3 regions of the Comamonas jiangduensis genome follow, and region 1 is predicted to be linked to each of the others. Evidence: predicted binding sites of a transcription regulator. Region 1 holds the regulator's gene; each other region holds the start of a gene.
The links. The regulator sigma-54, encoded in region 1, starts transcription at its own class of promoters, with help from an activator protein. The targets are predictions, from matches to a motif close to TGGCANGNAANCTGCTTT.
Positions count from the first base shown of each region.

Region 2: atzF (allophanate hydrolase) is a predicted target of sigma-54. The motif match lies at 2,402-2,419, and genes of this name have one in related genera.
Region 3: QEP12_RS05950 (pilin) is a predicted target of sigma-54. The motif match lies at 1,817-1,834, and genes of this name have one in related genera.

Region 1 covers NZ_JARXOV010000006.1:186,480-190,669, forward strand. The annotation lists gene QEP12_RS07195 (THUMP domain-containing class I SAM-dependent RNA methyltransferase) at 1-991, opposite strand, end outside; gene QEP12_RS07200 (RNA polymerase factor sigma-54) at 1,168-2,751, opposite strand; gene lptB (LPS export ABC transporter ATP-binding protein) at 2,815-3,585, opposite strand; gene lptA (lipopolysaccharide transport periplasmic protein LptA) at 3,585-4,190, opposite strand, start outside.
Region 2 covers NZ_JARXOV010000005.1:5,786-9,975, forward strand. The annotation lists gene QEP12_RS05480 (GntR family transcriptional regulator) at 1-514, opposite strand, end outside; gene atzF (allophanate hydrolase) at 580-2,367, opposite strand; gene QEP12_RS05490 (hypothetical protein) at 2,568-3,080, opposite strand; gene QEP12_RS05495 (diguanylate cyclase domain-containing protein) at 3,192-4,190, shown strand, end outside.
Region 3 covers NZ_JARXOV010000005.1:113,507-117,696, forward strand. The annotation lists gene QEP12_RS05945 (O-antigen ligase family protein) at 1-1,124, opposite strand, end outside; gene QEP12_RS05950 (pilin) at 1,263-1,772, opposite strand; gene QEP12_RS05955 (TerC family protein) at 2,128-2,811, opposite strand; gene sucD (succinate--CoA ligase subunit alpha) at 3,028-3,927, opposite strand; gene sucC (ADP-forming succinate--CoA ligase subunit beta) at 3,948-4,190, opposite strand, start outside.

The sequences.
Region 1 (4,190 bases):
CGGCATTGCGGCCAAAGCTGCCGGCAGCGGCAATACGCTCGCCGTACGGGGGGTTGAGCAGCATCATGCCCGGCTGCTCGCACGGGGGCATACGCTGCAGGGCGTCACCACCACGCAGGTTCACAGTCTCGGCCACGCCGGCACGCTCGGCATTGCGCTGGGCAAAGTCCACCATGCGGTGCGAGACATCGGAGCCAAAAATCGGCACGGGGCTTTCATCCAAAATTTGGGCCTCGGCCTCATCCAGGATTTGCTCCCACACATGGCGCTGGAACGGCACCAGCTTTTCAAACGCAAAGCGGCGCAAGATGCCAGCGGGAATCTTGCGGGCGATTTGTGCGGCCTCAATCACCACCGTGCCCGAGCCGCAGCAGGGGTCGTACAGCGGCTGTGGATTGGGGCCATGCGGGTTCCAGCCCGTGGCGGCAATCATGGCGGCGGCCAGGGTTTCCTTGAGCGGTGCATCGCCCTTGTCTTCGCGCCAGCCGCGCTTGAACAGCGCTTCGCCCGTGGTGTCCATGTACAGCGTGCAGGTGTCGGTGGTCAGGTGCATGTGCACGCGTACGTCAGGGTGGTGGGTTTCCACGCTGGGGCGCACGCCGTTGCGCTTGGCGCGGAAGCGATCGGCAATCGCATCCTTGACCTTGAGGGCCGCAAAATTCAGGCTGGTCAGCGGGCTGTGCTGGGCCGTCACCTCGATCTTGAACGTTTCTTTGGGCGTGAACCAAATTTCCCAAGCCACCTCGCTGGCAGCGCGGTACAGATCGTTCTCGCTGCGGTACTCGGTGAACGACAGCTCCACCAGCACCCGCTGGGCCAGACGGCTGTGCAGATTGAGCAGCATGGCGTCGCGCCACATGGCGCGCACCATGACACCGCCCCGGCCGGTGAGCACGTCGTCCTTGCCCACGCCCGTAATAGCGCGCACTTCGTCGGCCAGAAAACCCTCAACGCCAGCGGCGCAGGGCAAAAACAAATGCAATTGGTTCATAGCAGGGGTCCAGCATACGCGAGCCGCCTCGCCGTGGTGTGGCTGCCGGCAGACTCCCGCTGAAAGCAAAAACGCAGCGTCAGCCGCTGCGTTCTCGATGATGTTCTAGGAGGTAATTTTAAAGGGCCGTGCCGACCTGCGCTACTGCACAGGTATCAACCCGGCGCTGCGCGTGCTTAGAGCGCCTTGCGCAGGTTCGCTGGTGCAATTTTGAGCGCTTCGCGGTACTTGGCCACGGTGCGGCGCGCGCATTCAATGCCTTGTTCCTTGAGCATCTCGGCAATCTGGCTGTCCGACAGCGGCTTTTTGGTGTTTTCGGCCGCCACAAACTGTTTGATCAAGGCCCGCACCGCGGTGCTGGAGGCATTGCCGCCCGTCTCCGTGCCCAGCCCGGAGCCAAAGAAGAATTTCAGCTCATAGGTGCCGTGCGGCGTGGCCATGTACTTGGCCGTGGTCACGCGGCTGATGGTGGATTCGTGCAGGCCCAGCTCATCGGCAATGTCGCGCAGCACCAGCGGGCGCATGGCCAGCTCGCCATGCACGAAGAAGTTCTTTTGCCGGTCAACGATGGCCTTGGACACGCGCAAGATGGTGTCAAAGCGCTGCTGCACGTTCTTGATGAACCAGCGCGCCTCCTGCAGCCGCTGCTGCAGGCCGGCGTGCCCGTCGCTGCCCTTGTGGCTGCGCAGGGCGTTGGCATACACATCGTGCACGCGCAGGCGCGGCATGACATCCGGGTTCAGCTGCACGCTGAACTGCGCCAGGCCATCGCCCCCCTTGCGCGACGTTTTCTTGACGATGACATCGGGCACGATGATGTGGCGCTCCACATCGGCAAAGCGCCGCCCCGGTTTGGGCTCCAACCGCGCAATCACACCCAGCGCGGCGCGCACCTTGGCTTCGGGCAGGCCACAGGCCTGCATCAGTTTGCGCACATCGCGCCGCGCCAGCATGTCCAGCGGCTGCGCGCAGACCTGCAGCGCCACCTCCAGCAGCTCGTCCTGCGGGTCCTCGCGGTGCAGGTGCAACAGCTGCAGGCGCAGGCATTCGGCCAGATCGCGAGCGCCCACACCCACCGGCTCCAGCGACTGCAGCAGGCGCAGGGCCACCGTGAAGCGGTGCACCAGCTCGTCCAACTGCTCCAGATCGTCGGTGCCAGCCAGCCCCTCGGCCAGCTCCTGCAGCGAATCTTCCAGGTAGCCGTCGTCGTTGAGGTTTTCGATCAGAAACCTCAGGGCGTAGCGGTCGAGTTCGGACAGGCGCAGCGACAGCGCCTGCTGGTGCAGAAAATCGGTCAGCGACTCGTGGCTGCCCGCCAAGTCCAAGGCGGTGGGCGCGTCGTCATCGTCGTTGCGCTGGCCGCGTGCGGAGGCCTCACCGCCCCATTCACCCTCATCGAAGGACGACATGTCCACGCTGCCGTCGCCTTCCCAGTCATTGGGCACATCGCTTTCCGGCGCTGAAAATTCTTGGTCTTTTGAGCCTTCAGCGCTTGCTGCGCCTGCGCTGTCAGCTATGGAATATGGAGAGTCGTCCGCCGTATCCGCATCCCCCTGCGGGGCGGTATTGGCACTGTCGAGGCCAAATTCTTCACGCGGCGCATCCTCGGTCGCGATCTCGAGGAAAGGGTTGTCGTCGAGCATCTGCTCAACTTCTTGGGACAGCTCCAGCGTCGATAGCTGTAAGAGGCGAATGGATTGCTGCAGTTGCGGCGTAAGTGCTAAATGCTGTGAGACCCGCAGTGACAAACCTGGCTTCAACGCTGTACTCCCTCTTTGTGCTCTCTCGACCCTTGTTGTTTTTGATAACGCTGCTGAGGAAGGTTACATGCGGAAGTGTTCGCCGAGGTAGACCCGGCGCACATCCGGATTTTCGACAATCTCCTGCGGCGTTCCCTGTGCTAGCACCGTGCCATCGCTGATGATGAACGCGTGGTCACAAATGCCCAAGGTTTCGCGCACGTTGTGGTCGGTAATCAGCACGCCGATGCCGCGCTCCTTGAGAAAGCCGATGATGCGCTGGATCTCGATCACCGCGATCGGGTCGATACCGGCAAAAGGCTCGTCCAGCAAGATAAAGCGCGGGTTGGTCGCCAGCGCCCGCGCGATCTCGACACGGCGGCGCTCACCGCCGGACAACGCCAGCGAGGGCGACATGCGCAAATGCTCGACGCGCAGCTCTTGCAGCAACTTGCTCAGCTGCACCTCAATCTCTGCCGACGACAGCGGCTTGCCCGCTGCGTCTTTTTGCAGCTCCAGCACGGCACGCACGTTGTCTTCCACATTCAGCTTGCGAAAGATCGACGCTTCTTGCGGCAGGTACGACAGCCCCAGGCGCGAGCGCTGGTGGATGGGCATATTGCCCACCGAGTGGCCGTCGATGAGCACATCCCCGCCGTCGCTGCGCACCAGGCCCACAATCATGTAAAACGATGTGGTTTTGCCAGCGCCGTTGGGCCCCAGCAAGCCCACCACCTCACCTTTTTGCACCGTGATGGAGACGTCTTTGACCACCTTGCGGCTGCCGTACGACTTGGCCAGATGGCGGGCCTCCAGCTTGCTGGTGCCTGCGATGTCTTGGGTCTGCTCAGCCATTACTTTCCTTGCAAATTCAGGGTGCCGGAAGGCTGCAAGGGCTGCGCTGGGGCGGTCGAGGGTGATGGGGCAGCGGTGGCCTTGGGCGCCAAAATAGCGCGCACGCGGCCCCCGGAGCCTGCGGGTGCCGACGAGGGCTCATTGCTGCGCTTTTCACCATCTACGGTAAACACGTCGGTCAGATTGTTATAGGTGATGACGCTGCCCATGATGTCGTCGCTGAGCTTGCCACCGGTATAGCGGCGCAACTGTCCACGGCGAATCAGCTTCACGTCATCGGTCTGGCCGTTGTACTCAATGACCTCGCCCTCGCCTTCGACAAACTCTTCAGGAGCGCCAGGCGCCGTATCACGCTTTTGCCGGAAAAACGCACGCTTGCCGGGTTCTGCCTTGACCACGCCATGCTGGTAACCCTGTGCATCTTGGCGCACATCCAGCTGCGCACCGCGCAACACGATCGAGCCCTTGGTCATCACCACATTGCCGGTGAACACACTGGTTTGCTTGAGCTCGTCATGGCGCAAGGCATCCGCTTCAATGTTCATGGGCTTGTCACGGTCAGCACGCTCGGCGTGCGCAATACCGGAAACGCCGACAAAGGCGGT
Region 2 (4,190 bases), on a different contig from region 1:
CGATGCGGTAGTTGCGCGTGAATTCCAGGCGCCGCACGATGCGAATGCGCTCGGTAATGTCGCGGTGAATGCGTGCCATCTCCAAGTTGCCACTGGCTTGCAGCAAAGCCATGTGAAAGTCCTCGTCGTGGCGCGAGACCACGCTTTTTTCAGACAGGCGATCGGCGGCTGAAATGCACCACAGCGCCGTCAAATCTTGCAGCCTGTGCGTCAGGTCTGGCGCAGCCACCAGCAAATCAACGGCTGCGCACTCCAGCACGGCGCGCACGTCGTACAGCTGCTCAAACACCGCAAAGTCCAACTGGTTGACCACCCAGCCCATCTTGGGCAACACCGAGATATAGCCTTCGCGCTGCAGCCGCACTAGGGCTTCACGCACGGGGGTGCGGCTCATGCCCAACTGCTGGCCCACTTCGCTTTCGCTGAAGCGGTCTCCAGGCACGTACTGAAAATTGTCCAGCGCCTGGCGCAGTGTTTCATAAGCGACAGAGGCGAGGCTGGCAGCAGCAGGCATACAAGGTTCCTTGGGCGTTGAATTGAGCGTGGCAGCGCACGGTGGCGGTGGGCTGCCCGGGTACATCAACTGGCGTTGCAATACGCGCGCCAGCCACCCCATGCGGTGATGTCTTGGGCTTGTGTCAGCGCAAAGCCTTCGCAGATAAAACCCTTCACCGCGCGGCCGTCTTGCAGGTGCACCGTGCCAATGCCCAGCGGCGCGGGCACACCGGCGACAAAGCGCCCCAAGTTGGCCACGGGCATGTCCCAGACCTCCACGGCAATGGCGCCCCCATCCTCGGCCCGTGCCAGACCGGGTTTGGCGGGCACGCTGCCTGCCAGCGCATACAGGCGGTAGTGGGGTGCCGTGTGCGTGGCTTCCCGAAAGCGTGCGCCGCAGGCCAGTAGCTCATGGTTCAGCGGCATGCCGCGCAAATGGGCGCCCACCACGGCCAATTCCAGGGTCTCCCCCTGTGCGGGTACCTGCCAGGCGGGCAAAGGCGCTGTGGGCTTGCTGTGCAAGCCGGTCACCCCTGCGCTCAGTGGTGCCTGCGCCTCCAGTTGCTGGGCCCAGCGTACCAAATCGGGTTCGCGCCATGCGGGTGCAATCAAGGTGATGCCAAACGGCAAGCCGTTGGGCAGTTGCGAGGCAGGAATGGCAATCGCTGACCAGCCCAGCAAATTCACAAAATTGGTGTACGTGCCCAACTCGGAGTTGACCGCAATCGGGTCGGCCTGCACCTCGGCAATGCTGGGGTGGCGCGGCGCACTGGGCACGCACAGCACATCAACGGTTTCCCAGATTTTTTCGGCCTGCTGCTGCAAGGCTTGCAGGCGATATTGCGCTGCAAAGGTATCGACCGCCGTGAAGCGCCGGTGCACATCCAGCACTTGGCGAATCACGGGCAGCAGCGCTTCAGGCTGGGCCTCGTAAATGCTGCGTGCCCCCACCACACGCTCTGCCACCCACGGGCCGTAGTACAGCAGGTTGGCGACTTCCTGCAGGGTATCAAAAGCCATGGCCTGCACCGCCTGGGTCTGGGGTTGCAACCGCGCTACGAATGTGTGGAATGCGGCCTCATAGGCATCCGACAGTCGGCGCGTTTGCGGCACACCCACGCGCAGCTGCGCCAGCGGGGTGTGCTGGGCCAGCGCAGGGCGTGGCCGGCTGTAGCTGTCACCGGCATCCACCCCTTCCATGAGGGCCAGCACCGTGGCACTGTCGGCCACATTCAGGGCCAGCACCCCGATGCAGTCCAGCGTACGGCAGGCAGGCACCAAACCAGTGCTGGGCACTGCACCGGGTGTGGGCTTGAGGCCCACAATCTGGTTGAACGCGGCTGGCACACGGCCAGAGCCCGCCGTGTCGGTCGACAGCGCAAAGGGCACCAAACCGCGTGCCACGACCGATGCAGAGCCCGAGCTGGAGCCGCCAGAAATCAGCGTTTCATCCCACGTATTGGGCACCACGCCGTACGGCGAACGTGTGCCCACCAGGCCTGTGGCAAATTGGTCCAAATTGGTCTTGCCCAGCACGATGGCGCCCGCGTTTTTCAGGCGCTGCACAGCCACCGCATCGACCTGTGCGGTATAGGCAAAAGCAGGGCAGGCCGCCGTCGTGGCAAAACCCGCTACATCGATGTTGTCCTTCACCGCAAACGGTATGCCGAACAGGGGGAGCTGCGCCCGCCCGTGCTGGGCTTCCAGCGTATGCAAGGCTTGTAGTTGCGCGTGCAGTTGGTCCGCGCTGGCAATGCTGATCCAGGCCGTGTCATCGGCCTGGAAGGCTTGGCGCTGTTGCTCCAGCAGCAGTGCTGGGTCTGCGCCCTCGTGGTATGCGCGCTTCCAATCGTCGAATGTGCCAATCAGCATGATGAATACCTGGATGTATACAAGATGCAGGTATCAAGCAGGTTGCGTGCCAGGTGGGGGCGCGGCGCGTTGTGTCTGATATAGGGGGAAGGGCTCGGTGGTTTCACCCCTGGCTGGAGCGAAGCCCAGCCAGTAGCGGCTGTGGCGCAGCCCATGTTGTCACAAGAGAAGTTGAAGTCTTTTGTGGCTCAAAGCCTTATCTATATTGCGCTGATAGCTCTTGTTTTTGAGATGGTGCGCAGAAGAGGCGGCTGAGGTAAAAACTGGCGTGCTGCGTGCGTCCAAGTTGCTGCACCAGCAGCGGGACCGTAGATGAAAAATGCGGCATAAATGCCCAAGCAACGGACATAGCCTAGGTGCTTAGACCGGGCATCGCCTGTACGGTGTTGCTTGCCCGAGGACGGCAGCCCCTGGCGGCGAAGCTGCTCGACACCATGCAAACATGCGCGGCATGATGCGTGAAATTCTTTTTTTGAAAGTGCAACTTCGATGCAGCAAAAACCAACAAGCACACCTGCACAACCACCCAAAGCGCGCATTGTGCTCAACGGAGATCTGTCGCACTTGGAGGTGCCCATATTCATCACGAGGGCGACTTGTGGCGCACTTTCCGGGCTGAAGCAGCAGGAGCCAACGGCAACAGCACCGGCGCAAAAAAACAAAAAAAATCCCTGACCGAAGTGGTGGAGGGAAGGACGTTCAGACTGAAGCAAACCATGCTTCCATGGAAGCTGAACACGTGAGAGGATGGAAACATGGACACTCCAGACAGCTTATTGATTGCTCGGTAGCGTTCACTCCATCACTGTGCCAGACACCACCCTATGCAATTGCCCAGCCAAACAGCGATCAGTCACGTACAGCAGGAGCGGGAGTGCATGATTCGCGGGTTGTTCCACGAGTACATCGACATGTATGCCTCCAGGGATGACCGCCTCACGACACGCTTTAGTCAGAACTTCACGGGTTTCACCGGCAGCTGGGGGCGGCTGATTCATGATCGCGACGAGTGGATCCGCATCACCCGCCAAGATTTTGAGCAGGTGCCAGGCCCCATTCGCATGGAAGTGACCGATGTCTCGCTGCAGGATCTCAGCAATGAGGTGGTCTCTGTCGCTGCGACTTTGCGTATCCACCTGCCCAATGACGCCGATTTAATGGCCCACCATGTGACGAGGCTGGTGCTGGTATTTCGCCTGGAAGCGGGCGCATGGATGATCACGCATTGCAGCTATTCCGTGCCGTTCCATGGCACAAACGACGATGAAGTCTATCCAATCAGGAGCCTGCAGCAGCAGAACCGCGCTTTGCAGGCACTGGTGGCCGAGCGCACGCGGGAGCTGCAAGAGAGCCAAGCGTTTTACCGCCTGCTCACGGAGGATGCGGAAGACGTGCACTGGCAGATGGACCGTGATTTCATCGTCACCTATATCAGCCCGGCGGATGAGCGCCTGCGCGGCTTTCAGGCCGCTGAGGTGGTCGGGCGCCCGGTATTTGAGCTACTGACCGAAGAGGCTGGTGCGCTGGTCAGGCACGCGATCAATCTCAGCGCAAAAAAAGCGCTGCCGGCGGGCCCAACCAGCTTTCGCAAGTTTGAGATCCAGCAGCTTTGCAAGGATGGCAGCCTCGTCTGGGGTGAGGTACTGGTCAAGCCCGACCTGAACGCCAAAGGCGAGGTGGTTGGATACCACGGCATCACGCGCAATGTCACCGAGCGCAAGCGCCTGGAGGAGCAAGTGCGCCAGCTGGCGTTCCACGACACACTCACCCAACTTGCCAATCGCCGGCTGCTGCTGGAGCACCTGGATCAGGCGATGGGAGAG
Region 3 (4,190 bases), on a different contig from region 1:
GTAATGAAAAATAAGAATGCTTTATATTTAAATTTTAATAAAAAATTGCTTTCGCAATTTTGTAAAGAAATTCCTAAAAATATAGATGCAGGAATTAATATATGAAGATAAGAGAAGGGGTATTCTAATAAGCAATGAATGAAAAATATTGAGAATCCAGTAAATCCAATTATCTGAGGGTTTTTAATTTCTTTTGTTGAGTTAAAGTCAACAAAAAAAAGTATGAATGTTAAAATAAAAGTAACACCTCCGATGATGCCAAACCATAAGAAAAAATCAAAAATAATATTGTGTGCATAGCTTAAAATTAACTCTTTTCCTGCGTTGTTGCTACCTATTAAATGGGCTTCAGCTGTGTGTAGCCACCCATATCCTAGCAGAGGTTCTTTGAGAAACGCTTCAAGGAGAGATAGCCAATGCGTGGTTCTGATGGATTGAACTCCTGTTTCCAGAATATCTCTGGGGATAGGTAGTTCAGTTCTGAATGAAATTTCTCTTACTAAATATGTAGATATTAATATAAAAATAGATGGGAATAACAGTGTAATTTTTTTTTTAATTCCCCCTTCACTCAGAATATAGGTAAAAAAAGAAATTGCAAAAAATTGCAGAATTCCAGTTCTTGATTGTGTTAAGGAAGTTGCAAAAGCAAGAATAAATATTAAAAAAATTTGAAAGTTTTTAGAAATTTTGTGCGTGACTGCTAGCGTGGATGCGACCCCTAGTGCTAGCATTGTAGCTAAATGGTTAGGTTGTCCTGTATTAGCAAAGACCCTGCCGCCATAAGGAACTTCTCGGATATAAAGGTTTTTTATTTCGGGAGCCAGCCATTGTGTCAGTGCTAGCAATGAGGATATGACTGCAAATGCAATTACAATAAAAAAAAACAAATCAACTCTTTCGTTGATGTTAATTCCAACTAGGACGCTTAGGAAAAAAATTAAAAAATAACCAGCTCCTAAAATGTAATCCCCATAATAAATATTTGATCTTTTTGTGAGATCAAAAGTTATTAGAAATATCATTGAAATTAAAAATATAACTGACGCTCTGTTTATTTTTATGTTTTTGGGAAGTAGGGGTATTATGCAAATTAGCAAGCCAAATACAGCAGTTGTTTCCATCCAGAAACCACCCCAAGGATGCGCTAGATTCGGCACACACCACGCAAGTAAAATTATTATTAAACTGATTTTAAATAGCATAATGGAAAAGGCCTCTCGGCGTAAGCCAGAGAAGCCTTTGGTTAAAGCTAAATTAAATTAGCCGCGGCAGCTGGCTGGAAGAAGTTTTGCAGGAATAGTCACAGAACCACCTGTGCCGGCAGCACATTTCCAAGCACGGATTGGCGCTGCAGTTGCAGCAACAAAGGATGCAGTAGTTGCGGCAGTTGATGCATCTGCATTTATATAGGGAGTCATCACAATAGTACCTGTATTGACATCGGAGGAAATTCCGCGCGCAGTTACAGTGATGACGCCTGCTGTACTAGTGGAAATTTGGGAGACGTATTGGCTAATAGGAGAGGCGGCACTGCCTCCTTCGCCGCAACCAAATTGATCAGTAGTCGACAGAGCAGACGCAAAGCCAGTCTGGGAAGCTTCGGAGATTGATGTACGGCAAGCAGTTGCTGCCAAAATCACTTCGGACAACTTAGCACGCTTTGTATAGTCTTGATAAGCAGGCAAAGCCACCGCAGCCAAAATACCAATAATCGCCACCACGATCATCAGTTCGATCAGGGTGAAACCCTTTTGCATCGTACGCTTCATAAAAAAGCTCCTTGGAGTGAAGAAAAAGAAAGTACGCCTTCTACAGAGCAATCGGTGTGCCAGCTCTGTCCTACAGCGCAAGCGTCAAAATCTGCAAAATTTGCTTGCAATTCGACGAGGAATGTCACTTTTGACGTGATGAGGTCGGCTGGAGGTGACGTTTTTGTCATCTGTACAAGACGTATCTGTATTGCTATCTAAAGTGTAGCTTTCGGTGCTTGTCCTTTGGCTGATTCAAGGCAAAAGATGGTTTAAATGCTTTTACATGCTGCGCAAAGCGCTCTTGTTTTTGTGGAACAAAAAGGCGCCTCTGGCGCCCTTGGGGTGGTTTGGCGTGCTCTCGCCAGAGACGTGTTTATGCGTTGGCTGCTGCCTGGCGGCCTTGCATCCACTTACCAACGGCCACCACCAGCGTGGCACCCGCAGCGGCGGCAGCGTAATGCAGCCAAGGGTGGGCCATGGTGTAGCCGTGCAGCAGGTTGTCGTTGACGATGGTTTCACCGCCTACCCAGCCGATCAGCGCCGCGCCCAGGGTGATGATGACCGGGAAGCGCTCCATGAGCTTGATCATCAAGGTGGAGCCAAAGATCACCAGGGGAATGCTGATGGCCAGCCCCAGGATCAGCAGCACCATATTGCCTTGGGCGGTCGCGGCGACGGCAATCACGTTGTCCAGGCTCATGACGAGGTCGGCAATCAAGATGGTGCGAATGGCGGCGAACATGGAGCCATGGCCCTTGGATTCACCTTCGCCGTCTTCTTCACCGGTCAGCAGCTGGTAGCCAATCCACAGCAGCAGGCAGCCGCCCACGACTTGCAGGAACGACAGCTCCAGCAGCTTGGCGGCCACAATCGTCAAAACAATGCGCAGCACCACCGCAGCGCCCGAGCCAAACATGATGGCTTGCTTTTGCTGCGCGGGGGGCAGCGAGCGCGCTGCGAGGGCGATGACGACGGCGTTGTCGCCAGAAAGAATGATGTTGATCCAGACGATCTTCACCAAGCCGATCCAGAAATCGGCACTGTTCAAAAACTCCATATTTACTCCACTGTTATGAATGGAAAACGCCAGCCGGTTCGCACAGGCTGGCGCATCCTTTTTTGGGGAGTGGGCAGTTTACGCCTGGCGATTGGCCAGAGCGTGCGTAGTTTTGCGTAACGACGTAAAGCGCGCAGACGCAAGCCCCAAAGAAAAAGGCCGCCCCGAGCGGATCGGTGCGGCCTCTTGGTAGTCAGGTCAGCGTGTGCTGCGGGCTTACTTCTTCAGCAAACCTTGCAGCAGGCGGCCCATTTCGGAGGGGTTGCGGGTGATGGTGAAACCGCACTCTTCCATGATGGCCAGCTTGGCGTCGGCCGTGTCGGCACCGCCGGAGATCAGCGCGCCGGCGTGGCCCATGCGCTTGCCGGGAGGCGCTGTCACACCAGCGATAAAGCCCACGATAGGCTTGGTCATATTGGCCTTGCACCACATGGCGGCTTCGGCTTCGTCGGGGCCGCCGATTTCACCGATCATGATCACGGCGTCGGTGTCTGGATCGTCGTTGAAAGCGCGCATCACGTCGATGTGCTTCAGGCCGTTGATGGGGTCACCACCAATACCGACAGCGGAGGACTGGCCAATGCCCAGTTCGGTCAGCTGGGCCACGGCTTCATAGGTCAGGGTGCCGGAGCGCGAGACCACGCCGATGCGGCCCTTCTTGTGGATGTGACCAGGCATGATGCCGATCTTGATTTCGTCAGGCGTAATCAAGCCGGGGCAGTTGGGGCCCAGCAGCAAGGTCTTCTTGCCGCCAGCGGCTTCCTTGGCCTTCATCTTGTTGCGCACTTCCAGCATGTCGCGCACTGGGATGCCTTCGGTGATGCAAATCGCCAGATCCAGGTCGGCTTCTACGGCTTCCCAGATAGCAGCTGCAGCGCCTGCTGGTGGCACGTAGATCACGGAAACGGTGGCGCCGGTTTCTTTGGCAGCGTCTTTGACGGAACCAAAAATTGGGATGTCAAAAATGCGCTCGCCCGCCTTCTTGGGGTTCACGCCGGCCACGAAGCAGTTCTTGCCGTTCGCATATTCCTGGCACTTTTCAGTGTGGAACTGACCGGTCTTGCCGGTAATGCCCTGGGTGATGACCTTGGTGTCTTTGTTGATAAAGATCGACATGTTTTTATCTCCGGGGCGTATTACTTAACGGCGGCAACGATTTTTTCCGCTGCTTCGGCCATGGTGTCGGCAGCGATGATGGGCAGACCAGAATCCTTGAGGATTTGTTTGCCCAGCTCTTCGTTGGTGCCCTTCATGCGCACGACCAGCGGCACGCTCAGGTTCACGGCCTTGCAAGCGGTAACCACGCCGTTGGCGATGGTGTCGCACTTCATGATGCCGCCGAAGATGTTGACCAAGATGCCCTTGACTTCAGGGTTTTT